Regions from separate parts of the Janthinobacterium sp. Ant5-2-1 genome, predicted to be linked through region 2. Evidence: predicted binding sites of a transcription regulator. Region 2 holds the regulator's gene; each other region holds the start of a gene.
What was found. The regulator NrdR, encoded in region 2, represses ribonucleotide reductase genes. The targets are predictions, from matches to a motif close to CACNANATNTNGTG.
Positions count from the first base shown of each region.

Region 1 (4,089 bases), on a different contig from region 2:
CGCCATTCCCGAAGCGCTGATGGAAGCGGAATTCTTCGGCTGCCGCCCGGGCGCCTATACGGGCGCGCTGCACGAACGCCAGGGCTTGTTCCAGGCGGCCCACGGCGGCAGCCTGCTGCTCGACGAAGTCGACGATCTGCCGCTGGCCATGCAGGTAAAGCTGTTGCGCGTGCTGCAGGAGCACCGCGTGCGCAAGCTGGGCGGCAGTAGCGACGAAGCCGTCGACGTGCGCATCCTGTGCGCGAGCCAGCATGGCCTGGCGCGGGGCGTGGCCGCCGGCACATTCCGCCAGGACCTGTTTTACCGCCTGAATGTGATCGAGCTGGTGTTGCCGCCGCTGCGCGAGCGGCGCGGCGATCTGCAGGTATTATGTGAGGTGATTCTCGCGCGCCTGTCGCCACGCCGGACCGTGAGTCTGGCGCCGCCCGTTCTGGCGGCCCTGGCCGCGCATGCGTTTCCCGGCAATGTGCGTGAACTGGAAAACGTGCTGGAGCGGGCGCTGGCCTTTGCCGACGGCGGCGTGATCGCGCTCGACGGGCTGGTCTTGCCATCGGCGGCGGGCGACATGCCGTTGCGGGCGCCGCCGCCATTGCCGGACTTGCCGGAACGGCAACTGTGCCTGCCAGGCATGGCCGCGCATGGCGTGGCCCCCGTCCTGCCGCTGGACGTGTATTTGCGCCAGGCCGAGCGCGACATGATCATGCTGGCGCTGGCACAGGCGCGCTACCACCGCGCACGGGCGGCGCGCCAGCTGGGCCTGAGCGTGCGCCAGTTGCGTTACCGCATGCAGAAATTGACGATACAGGAAGCTTTACTTGATGAGCGGATGGACGATAGATGAAGACGGCTGGTGCGACGGCGCGCTGCGCTATGACTCGCCGCACCACGATGCGCGCCCGGACGGTGCGCAAGTCGACTTGCTGGTGATTCATAACATCAGCTTGCCGGGCGGCCACTTTGGCGGGCCGCATGTGTCGGACTTGTTTACGGGCCGGGTAGATTATAATGCCGATCCTTCTTTCGCCGACCTGCGTGGCTTGCAGGTGTCGGCGCACTTTTTTGTGCGGCGTGATGGTGCGTTGTTGCAATATGTTTCTACTGATCAACGTGCCTGGCATGCGGGCGCGTCCATGTTCGAAGGACGCCCGCAGTGCAATGGCTATTCCATCGGTATCGAAATGGAAGGCGCAGATGACGTGCCCTTCCAGCAGCGGCAATACCATGTGCTGGCGGCAGTGACGGCGGCGCTGGTGGCGCGCTACGGGCTGTCCCAGGTGCGCGGGCACGAGCATATCGCGCCGGGGAGGAAGACGGATCCGGGGCCATTTTTCGACTGGCATTTTTACCAAGTATGCTGGCTGGAAACCCTGCGCGGGCAGCCTGCGTTAGCGCTTACTTCGCGGGGATTGGGCTTTCCATCCATGCCCTGAAAAGTCAACCGAAATCGTATATGACAATACAAAAAATTACGCCAACGGATGCCGGAAAACTATTGCATCACCCTCCGATGGCTACTACAATTAGTGCAGAAGTTGGATGTAAAGACTATATCTAGTGCCATCACAGACGTTTTCAGAATTATTGTCAAAGCTACCCGGATTGCTGATAAAGCACTGGAACTGGCGGTTTATCACCCTTGATCGTGTTTCGCGCCAGCCGGGCAGTACGGTGTGGCGATATGGCTTCTGACACTGTTTTATGCATTAAGAATTTACTATTTAGCAACAAATACCTGAAGAAACCCTGACCATCGGGCGTTCTATTCAACAACACACGCGGCAGCAAAACTGCAGGCTGACTTTAGCTGACAACGGGAGCTTCAATGCAATCACCACAAGATATTTCCATCCATCCAACGCCAGTATCGCCAGCGCCAGGCGCGGCCAACAGCGTGGCGAGCACGGGCGCGGCATTGGGCGACTATCGCATCATCCGCCGCAACGGCGCAGTGGTGGCATTTGAGCCTTCGAAGATCGCCATCGCCATGACCAAGGCGTTTTTGGCCGTTAACGGCGGCCAGGGCGCAGCCTCGGCACGCATCCGCGAACTGGTGGAACAGCTGACCGACGGCGTCGTCGCCGCGCTGGTGCGCCGCCATCCGGGCGGCGGCACCTTCCATATCGAAGACGTGCAAGACCAGGTGGAACTGTCGCTGATGCGTTCGGGCGAGCACGACGTGGCGCGTGCCTACGTGCTGTACCGCGCCAAGCACATGGAAGAGCGCCGCTTGCAGAAGGAAGCGCAAGGCGCGTCCGCGCAAGTGACCGCACCCCAGCTGAACGTCACCGACAACGGCGTGCGCCGCCTGCTGGACATGCAGGAAGTGCGCGACCTGATCAACGCCGCCTGCGCCGGCCTGGAAAAGCACGTCGATGCCGACGCCATCCTGGCTGAAACGGTGAAAAACCTGTACGACGGCGTGCCTGTCGAAGAGCTGCACAAGTCGGCCATCCTGGCGGCGCGCGCGCTGATGGAAAAAGACCCGGCCTACAGCCAGGTCACGGCCCGCATCCTGCTGCACACGGTGCGCAAGGAAGTGTTCGGCAAGGAAGTGCCGCAAGCGGCCGCTGCCGCCGAATACCTGACCTATTTCCCGCAATACATTGCCAAGGGTATCGCCGCCGAGCTGCTGAACCCGGTACTTGCCAGTTTCGACCTGGAGCGCCTGGCCAAAGCCATCGTCGCCGACCGCGACTTGCAGTTCGGCTACATCGGCCTGCAAACCCTGTATGACCGTTACTTCCTGCACATCCAGGACGTGCGCATCGAAATGCCGCAAGCCTTCTATATGCGCGTGGCCATGGGCCTGGCGCTGAACGAAGCGGACCGCGAAGCGCGCGCCATCGAGTTCTACAGCCTGCTGTCCTCGTTCGACTTCATGAGCTCGACGCCGACCCTGTTCAATTCGGGCACCCTGCGCTCGCAGCTGTCGTCGTGCTACCTGAGCACCGTCTCCGATGACCTGGAAGGCATCTACGACGCCATCAAGGACAATGCGCTGCTGGCCAAGTTCGCCGGCGGCCTGGGCAACGACTGGACGCCAGTGCGCGCCCTGGGCGCCCACATCAAGGGCACCAACGGCAAGTCGCAAGGCGTGGTGCCGTTCCTGAAAGTGGTCAACGACACGGCCGTGGCAGTCAACCAGGGCGGCAAGCGCAAGGGCGCCGTCTGCGCCTACCTGGAAACCTGGCACATGGACATCGAGGAATTCCTCGACCTGCGCAAGAACACGGGCGACGACCGCCGCCGCACGCACGACATGAACACGGCGAACTGGATTCCCGACATGTTCATGAAGCGCGTCATGGAAAAAGGCGATTGGACCCTGTTCTCGCCATCGGACACGCCAGACCTGCACGACAAGGTCGGCAAGGCATTTGAACAGGCTTACCTGGGCTACGAAGCCAAGGCCGCCGCCGGCGAAATCCGCGTCTTCAAGAAGATTGCCGCGCTGGATCTGTGGCGCAAGATGCTGTCGATGCTGTTTGAAACGGGCCACCCATGGATCACGTTCAAGGATCCTTGCAACATCCGCAGCCCGCAGTCGCACGTCGGCGTCGTCCACAGCTCGAACCTGTGCACGGAAATCACGCTGAACACGGGCCCTGACGAAATCGCCGTCTGCAACCTCGGTTCCGTCAACATGCCGGCGCACATGAAGGAAGGCAAGCTCGATCACGTCAAGCTGGCCAAGACCATCCGCACCGCCATGCGCATGCTAGACAACGTCATCGACATCAACTACTACGCCGTCGAGAAGGCGCGCAATTCGAACATGCGCCACCGTCCGGTCGGCATGGGCGTGATGGGCTTCCAGGACTGCCTGCACATGATGCGCGTGCCGTTCGCCTCGGACGCCGCCGTATCGTTTGCCGACACCTCGATGGAAGCCGTCTGCTACTACGCCTACCTGGCGTCGACGGAACTGGCCGAAGAGCGCGGCCGCTATGAGTCGTACGCCGGTTCGCTGTGGGACCGCGGCATCCTGCCGCAGGATTCGGTCAAACTGCTGGCCGAAGAGCGCGGCGGCTACCTGGAAGTCGATTCCTCGTCGGCCATGGACTGGACGCCGGTGCGCGAACGCATCGC
Region 1 is NZ_LNCE01000010.1:187,864-191,952, forward strand. Features, by position in the region: gene ASN89_RS03555 (sigma 54-interacting transcriptional regulator) at 1-841, shown strand, start outside; gene ampD (1,6-anhydro-N-acetylmuramyl-L-alanine amidase AmpD) at 819-1,430, shown strand; gene ASN89_RS03565 (ribonucleoside-diphosphate reductase subunit alpha) at 1,823-4,089, shown strand, end outside.
Region 1: the regulator NrdR is predicted to act here: its motif matches at 1,544-1,557, upstream of ASN89_RS03565 (ribonucleoside-diphosphate reductase subunit alpha).

Region 2 (4,089 bases):
GATTGAGCAACATTTTACGCGATTTTTCTTCTTGTGACTGTGGGCGCTTGCTGGAAAGCCATGCAAAAGCTGCATATAAGTTGCACCGCAGCATTGTAAAACGGAGGGCTGCAATGGCAAGCCCCGTAACATACGCTTACATGCATGAGCAAAGTTTACATCCAGCTTAAGACGCCGGACCGGCGCTGCCCGGGCGGCGATTATAGCGGCACGCTTGCATTCCTTGCTCAATTTGGGCACTTAACTTACAATTTGCATTCCATTACGTCTCACGTGACTGGCGAAAAGTCGGGCGATCTCCATGAGTGGCGATCGGCAAACCGGCGAAAGGTGGGCACCCACCGGGAAACGTGAGATTTTTCATCAGCCGTTCGCCTGGGTAGCCACTATGGAAAAGCACGAAGAGGCTGCCTGTCCAATATTGTTATTCACTTAACGCCGGCTCCCCTCATTCGATCCAATCTGCCAGTACAAGCACCCTCATACTTGGAGTTTTTACATGTTTGCAAAAGATCATACCCTCGCCAACGTCGATCCTGAATTGTTCGCCGTCATTCAAAAAGAAAACACGCGCCAGCACGATCATATCGAACTGATCGCGTCGGAGAACTACACGTCGCCAGCCGTAATGGAAGCGCAAGGCTCGCAGCTGACGAACAAGTACGCCGAAGGCTATCCAGGCAAGCGCTACTACGGCGGCTGCGAGTACGTCGACGTGGCCGAGCAACTGGCCATCGACCGTGTCAAGCAATTGTTCGGCGCCGAATGCGCGAACGTGCAGCCGAACTCGGGCTCGCAAGCGAACCAGGGCGTATTCTTTGCCATGCTGAAACCAGGCGATCTGATCATGGGTATGTCGCTGGCCGAAGGCGGCCACCTGACCCACGGCATGCCGCTGAACATGTCCGGCAAATGGTTTGACGTCGTCTCCTACGGCTTGACGGCGGAAGAAGACATCGACTACGAGGCAATGGAACGCCTGGCCCGCGAACGCAAGCCAAAGCTGATCATCGCCGGCGCCTCCGCATTCTCGAAAAAGATCGATTTCGAACGCTTCGGCAAGATCGCCAAGGAAGTTGGCGCCTACTTCATGGTCGACATGGCCCACTACGCCGGTCTGATCGCCGCCGGCCTGTACCCGAACCCGGTGCCGTTCGCCGACTTCGTCACCTCGACCACGCACAAATCGCTGCGCGGCCCGCGCGGCGGCATCATCCTGATGAAGGCCGAACACGAAAAAGCCATCAATTCGGCCATCTTCCCTGGCATCCAGGGCGGCCCGCTGATGCACGTGATCGCCGGCAAGGCCGTTGCCTTCAAGGAAGCGCTGAGCCCTGAATTTGTTGAATATCAGAAGCAAGTGATCAAGAACGCCGATGTGCTGGCGAAAACCCTGATCAAGCGCGGCCTGCGCATCGTTTCCGGCGGCACCGAATCGCACGTCATGCTGGTCGACCTGCGCGCCAAGAATCTGACGGGCAAGGAAGCCGAAGCCATCCTCGGTTCCGCGCACATCACTTGCAACAAAAACGGCATCCCGAACGACCCGCAAAAACCATTCGTCACTTCGGGCATTCGCCTGGGCAGCCCGGCGATGACGACGCGCGGTTTCAAGGAAGCGCAAGCGGAAGAAGTGGGCAACCTGATCGCGGACGTGCTGGACAATCCGCATGACGCCGCCACCATCGAGCGCGTGAAGGCGGCCGTGAAGGTGCTGGCCGACGCGCACCCTGTGTACGCTGCATAATTATTTGTCCAGAATGTGTCATACAGAGTAAGATTCTGTATGACACATTCCTGCGTGCCCAAGGGCGCCCGGAGTGATTCGGGCGCCCTTTGTACAAGGACGGTGATTTCCCGTAATTATTACTATAAAGTTGTAGCCAGCCCATGAAATGTCCATTTTGCCAGCACGGCGACACCCAGGTTCTCGATACGCGCGTATCGGAGGAAGGGGATGCCATTCGGCGCCGCCGCCGCTGCGGCAAATGCGACAAGCGTTTTACGACTTACGAGCGCATTGAACTTATCATGCCGGCCGTCGTCAAAAAGAATGGCAGCCGGACGGAGTTCGCTGCGGATAAGTTGCGTGGCAGTTTGATGCTGGCCTTGCGCAAGCGTCCCGTCGCGGCCGCCTCCGTGGATACGGCCATCGCGTCCATCCAGGAAAAACTGCTGACCAGCGGCTTGCGCGAAGTTGATTCCGGCTATATCGGCGAACTCGTCATGCAGGAACTCAAGCGCCTCGACAAGATCGCCTACATCCGCTTCGCCTCCGTCTACAAGAATTTCGAAGACCTGGCCGAGTTCCAGGACGCCATCGCCGAAGTGGGGCAGGCGCGCAAGCCCTGACCTCACCTTCTTGTTCACCTTGTTGAAAACGGGGCCGGTTTGCGCCCCGTGTTCACCACGCCAGTGTTCGCCCGGCAAGCGGACTGATTAATCCCAACGCTGTTCTTCCCACCTTTCGCCGTACTGTTTGCGCCAGCGCAGACCCGGCTTTTTGCGCGCGCCTATCTTGTAGCTGGGCCGTGCGTCCGTGCGGCTCCAGTCCTGGTTTCATTCTGTCCGCAGGAGAAGCTCATGCACAGCGGCGCGCGTGGTCTCATGGGTGGCAGCAGCCTCGTCGAGGTGCTCGTGTCGCTGCTGCTATTGGCGCTGGGCCTGCTGGGCGCCAGCATCCTGCAGCTGCACTCCCTGCGCGCGCGCCATGAGTCGGCGCTATTGTCGGCGGGCGTGCAACTGGCGGCCGGCATGGCCGAGCGCATGCGCGCGAACAGCGTGCTCATGAATGGCCCCGATACGGGCAATCCCTACCTGAATGTGGCGTATGCGGCGGCGGACGACGCCGAAGCGGGCGGCGGTGCGCCGGACTGTTTTGGTACTGCCGCCTGCAGCGCGGCCGAACTGGCGCAATTCGATATCGCCGAATGGAAGCAGCGGCTGCATGCGGCCTTGCCCGGCGCGCGCCTGCATATCTGCCGCGACACTTCCGCGTGGGATGCCGCCGCCCAGGGCTTGCAGTGGGCGTGCAGTGGCGGCAAGGGCGCGCCCATCGTCATCAAGCTGGGCTGGCGCGCCCGCCTGCCCGATGGCTCGCCCGCCGTGAATGCGGCAGGCGAGTCGCTGCCCAGGCTGGCATTCCAGCTGGGCGGAAGCGGCGCATGAACACTGCCCTGCACTGGCATCGCGGCATGAGCCTCGTCGAATTGCTGGTGGCCTTGTCGCTCGGTGCGCTGCTGATGCTGGCCGCCAGTAGCGTGCTGCTGGCCGCCAGCGGCAGCTATGGCGACCAGTCCGCCAGCGCGCGCCTCGATGACAACGGCCGCTATGCGCTCGACACCATCGCCCGCGCCGTGCGCCAGACGGCATACGTGAACTGGGACAGCAGCGCCGCGCCCGTCGCCCATGCCGATGACGACAGCGCCAATGTGGCCGGGCTCGATGCGCGCAGCCTGGGCAAGAACAGCGAAGGCATCAGCGGCGCGCTGCCCGGCGCCCTGCATGGCAGCGACGTGCTGGCCTTGCGTTATTACGGCGCCGGCAAGGAAGAGGGCGGCGACGGTTCCGTACTCAATTGCGCAGGCTTCGGCGTGGGCGCCGCGCAAACGCAGGCGCAGCGGGGCTGGAGCATTTTCTATGTGGCGCAGGGCGCCGATGGCGAGGGTGAATTGCGTTGCAAATACCGTGGCGCGAACGGCTGGGGCGCGGACGCCGTCATTCGCGGCGTCGACGGTTTCCAGGTGCTGTATGGCCTCGACACGGATACGCCGTTTGACGGCGTGGCGAACCGCTACGTCAACGCCAGCGCGCTCGACGCATACGATGCGGCGCTGGTGCTGGAGGGGGCGGATGCGGCCGCGCGTCAGCGCGATTTGCACCGGCGCACGCACTGGAAACGCGTGGCCAGCGTGCGCGTGGCCCTGTTGCTGCATGGCGAGGCGGGCCAGGCGGACAAGCTGGCGGAACTGGGGCCGGCGCAGTTCGATCTGTTCGGCAAGGCGTATGCCGAGGCGCATGGTGCCGGCGACACGGGTGTGCGCATCGCGCGCGCGTCCTTGCCCGCCGCAACGCGTTCCAGGCTGCGGC
Region 2 is NZ_LNCE01000056.1:60,232-64,320, reverse strand. Features, by position in the region: ZMP/ZTP riboswitch at 264-388, shown strand; gene glyA (serine hydroxymethyltransferase) at 500-1,747, shown strand; gene nrdR (transcriptional regulator NrdR) at 1,891-2,352, shown strand; gene pilV (type IV pilus modification protein PilV) at 2,584-3,168, shown strand; gene ASN89_RS18700 (PilW family protein) at 3,165-4,089, shown strand, end outside.

Region 3 (4,089 bases), on a different contig from region 2:
GCGGAGTGAGGAATCAGATGGGCTGCGCGTGGTGCGCGGCACAGTTGATACATTACAGCACGCAAGACATTTCAGCGTTGCAGAACGGGGAATTTTGTGAAGCTTTCAGCAATTATGTGGCTGCAGGCTCAATTGCCATGATTACGGAATGTAAAACGGGGAAACATGGCGCCGATTTGCGCCAGAACAGGCGCCGATGGATAGCCGTGCAGGGGGCGGCCGGACAGCGCCGCGTCCAGGCAGCCTTCGGCGCGGAACTGCTGCAGCACGTAGTTGTCGACGCCTTTGGCGGCCAGGGCGCTGGCCAGGGCCAGCAGCTGTTCGTCCGGCAGCAAGTCCGGGTGGACGGTGGTGCGGCACTCGTAGGCGACGCCGCTGGCAAGGATGGCGTCCAGGCAGGCGCGCGCGGGGTCGCCGCTGCCGGCCACGCGGGTCACATGACGATAGTCGGCAAACGGTGCCTTGATGTCGAAGCCCACCCAGTCGACCAGGGGCAGCACTTCCTGCAGGCGCTGCGGATAGATGCAGGCCGTGTGCAGGCCGATGCCGAACCCCAGTGTCTTGACGTCCTGCATGGCGCGCCCCAGCGCCGGGTCCATGCAGGCTTCGCCGCCGCTGAAGACGACGGCGTCGACCAGGCCCGCTCTGCGGCGCAGCCAGGTCAAGACGTCTTGCCAGGGCATGGCGCCTTCCGGCGTGCGCGCCTGCAAGTGCGGATTGTGGCAATAGCCGCAACGCCAGGGGCAGCCCTGCACGAACACCACGGCCGCCAGCTTGCCCGGATAGTCGGTGGCGGAAAAGGGCGTCAGGCCGCCCACTTTCAACTCAGCCATGGCAGGCGGGCTGGCCCACGCGGGCGCTCGCTTCCGTAAAATACTGGCGCTCGTGGAATTCGCCCTGCTTGCCGATATTGAACGAGGCGACGGGGCGGTGGTAGCCCATCACGCGGGTCCAGATTTCGCAGCGCTGGCGTTCCGTATCGAGCAGGGTGATGGCGGGAGTGAAGTGGGGACGTGCATTCATGGCGTTTCCTTGAGTGGGTGAGCGAGATCGGACTGCTTGCGGGCGATCAGTTCCGCGTCGCAGGTGGGACAGAATTCATGTTTGCCGGCCAGGTAGCCGTGGCGCGGGCAGATGGAAAACGTGGGCGTGACGGTGATGTAGGGCAGCGAGAAGCGGCTCAGCGCGCGTTTTACCAGCTCGCGGCACGCATTCGCATCCGACAGCGCTTCCGTCATGTACAGGTGCAGCACCGTGCCGCCCGTGTATTTGCGCTGCAGCGCATCCTGCAATTCCAGCGCCTCGAACGGGTCGTCCGTATGGCCGACGGGCAGCTGCGACGAATTCGTGTAATACGGATTGTCGACGGTGCCCGCCTGCAGGATGGCGGGATAGCGCTTGCGGTCTTCGCGGGCGAAGCGGTAGGTCGTGCCTTCGGCCGGTGTCGCTTCCAGGTTGTACATGTGGCCCGTCTCTTCCTGGAATCGCACCATGCGGGCGCGCACGTGGTCGAGCAGGCGCACGGCCAGCGCATGGCCTTCCGGTGTCGTGATGTCGTAGGCGTCGCCGCTGAAATTGCGGATCATCTCGTTGATGCCGTTGACGCCCAGGGTGGAAAAGTGATTGCGCAAGGTGCCCAGGTAGCGCTTCGTGTACGGGAACAGACCCTGCTGCATCAGTTCCTCGATGGTGCGGCGCTTGACTTCCAGGCTGGTCTTGCCCAGTTCCAGCAGGCGGTCCAGGTCGGCCATCAAGGCTGGCTCGTCGCCGCGCCACAAGTGGCCCAGGCGCGCGCAGTTGATGGTGACCACGCCCAGGGAACCCGTCTGCTCGGCGGAACCGAACAGGCCATTGCCCCGTTTGAGCAGTTCGCGCAGGTCCAGCTGCAAGCGGCAGCACATGGAACGTATCATGTTCGGCTTGAGTTCCGAATTGATGAAATTCTGGAAGTAGGGCAGGCCATAGCGCGCCGTCATCTCGAACAGGCGCTCCGCGTTGTCGCTGTGCCAGTCGAAATCCTCGGTGATGTTGTAGGTGGGGATGGGGAAAGTGAAGACCCGGCCCTTGGCGTCGCCCGCCATCATGATTTCGATATAGGCGCGGTTGATCATGTCCATTTCCGTCTGCAGCTCGCCATAGCTGAAGTCCATTTCCTGGCCGGCGATGACGGGAATCTGCTCGCGCAAATCGTCCGGGCAGACCCAGTCGAAGGTGAGGTTGGTGAACGGCGTCTGCGTGCCCCAGCGCGATGGCACGTTGAGGTTGAAGATCAGCTCCTGCATGTACTGGCGCACGTCCTCGTAGCGCAGGCTGTCCTTGCGGATGTAGGGCGCCATATAGGTGTCGAAGGAACTGAACGCCTGCGCGCCGGCCCACTCGTTTTGCAAAGTACCGAGGAAATTGACGATCTGGCCGATGGCGCTCGACATGTGTTTCGGCGGGCCCGATTCGATCTTGCCCGGTACGCCATTCAAGCCTTCGTGCAGCAAGGTGCGCAGCGACCAGCCGGCGCAATAGCCGGCCAGCATGTCGAGGTCGTGGATGTGCAGCGCCGCTTCGCGGTGCGCCGCGCCCACTTCCGGCGGATACACCTGGTCCAGCCAGTAATTGGCGATGACCTTGCCCGACACATTGAGTATCAGGCCCCCCAGCGAGTAGCCCTGGTTGGCGTTGGCGTTGACACGCCAGTCGCGCCGGTCCAGGTATTCATTGATGGACGCGGCGACATCGACCTGGCCGCGTGATGGAAGAACTGCATTCGTCGTCATGAAACCTCCAATAAACACAACATGCGGTGTTTTTATGGAGATTAATCACTAAATATAGTGGCGTCAAAGGGCGCGTGCAGTTGCGTGGCGAATCCTTGATGCAGGTGAAAAAAGCGTCCCCGTTTACTTTTTCGCGCGGCCCTGGCGCAGGAGGAAGCCGCTCAGGCCAAGGTAAGCGGCGCCGCAGACGGCGATGCTGACGACGGAGGCGGGCAGCACGTGCGCCCAGATTTCCCGCGCCGAGAAGGTGCTCCAGCTGGCCACGCGCGCGTCGAACGTCACGTAGTTCGCCAGCAGCCAGTAGACGGCCAGCAGGCCTGTGCAGATGGCGGCCTGGCGCAGCACGGGCATGGCGCGGCGCGCGAAGACGGCTTGCAGGAACAGCAGCAGCACGCCGGCCCAGACGCCCAGCGCCTCGGGCGACAGCACGGAGAGCGCCTCGGCGTCGTAGCCTTGCGCGGGGGCGGCCCACTGCACTTGCAGCACGGTGAGGAACAGGGTGAGCAAAAAAATCAGCAGCGGTTTGCGGGGCATGGCGGCAATCGGTGAGGGAGAAAAGTGGGGCATTTTACAGCCAGGTCAAGCAAGTTGAACGCGCGCCAGCCATGCATGCATTCCTTCACCTGCGTCAAGGACTGGGCGGTATGGGCGGGGCTATAGTCTGCACCCTGAGCCGCTACAGGACTGTGAACACCATGATGCTTGAATCAACCACCGCCACCCGCGTGGCCGGACCGCTGGAACTGGTCTGCCCCGCCGGCAGCCTGCCTGCCTTGAAGGCGGCCATCGACAACGGCGCCGACACCGTCTACCTGGGTTTTCGCGACGCCACCAATGCGCGCAATTTCGCCGGCCTCAATTTCGACGAGAAGGCCATCGCCGAGGGCGTGCGCTACGCCCATCAATACGGACGCAAGGTGCTGCTGGCGCTGAATACCTATCCGCAGCCGCACAACTGGGCCGTGTGGCGCAGCGCCATCGACCGCGCCGCGCAGGCCGGCATCGACGCCATGATCGTGGCCGATCCGGGCCTGATGGCCTACGCGGCCCAGCACCACCCGCAACTGCGTTTGCACCTGTCCGTGCAGGGCTCGGCCACCAACTACGAAGCGATCAATTTTTACCATGAGCACTTCGGCATCGCCCGCGCCGTGCTGCCGCGCGTGCTGTCGATGGCGCAGGTCGAGCAACTGATCGCCAAGACGGAAGTCGAGATCGAGGTCTTCGGCTTCGGCAGCCTGTGCGTGATGGTCGAAGGGCGCTGCGCGCTGTCGTCGTATGCGACGGGCGAGGCGCCGAACACCCACGGCGTGTGCTCGCC
Region 3 is NZ_LNCE01000004.1:75,779-79,867, forward strand. Features, by position in the region: gene ASN89_RS00515 (anaerobic ribonucleoside-triphosphate reductase activating protein) at 129-833, opposite strand; gene nrdD (anaerobic ribonucleoside-triphosphate reductase) at 826-1,023, opposite strand; gene ASN89_RS00525 (ribonucleoside triphosphate reductase) at 1,020-2,768, opposite strand; gene ASN89_RS00530 (hypothetical protein) at 2,892-3,302, opposite strand; gene ubiU (ubiquinone anaerobic biosynthesis protein UbiU) at 3,464-4,089, shown strand, end outside.
Region 3: the regulator NrdR is predicted to act here: its motif matches at 2,815-2,828, upstream of ASN89_RS00525 (ribonucleoside triphosphate reductase).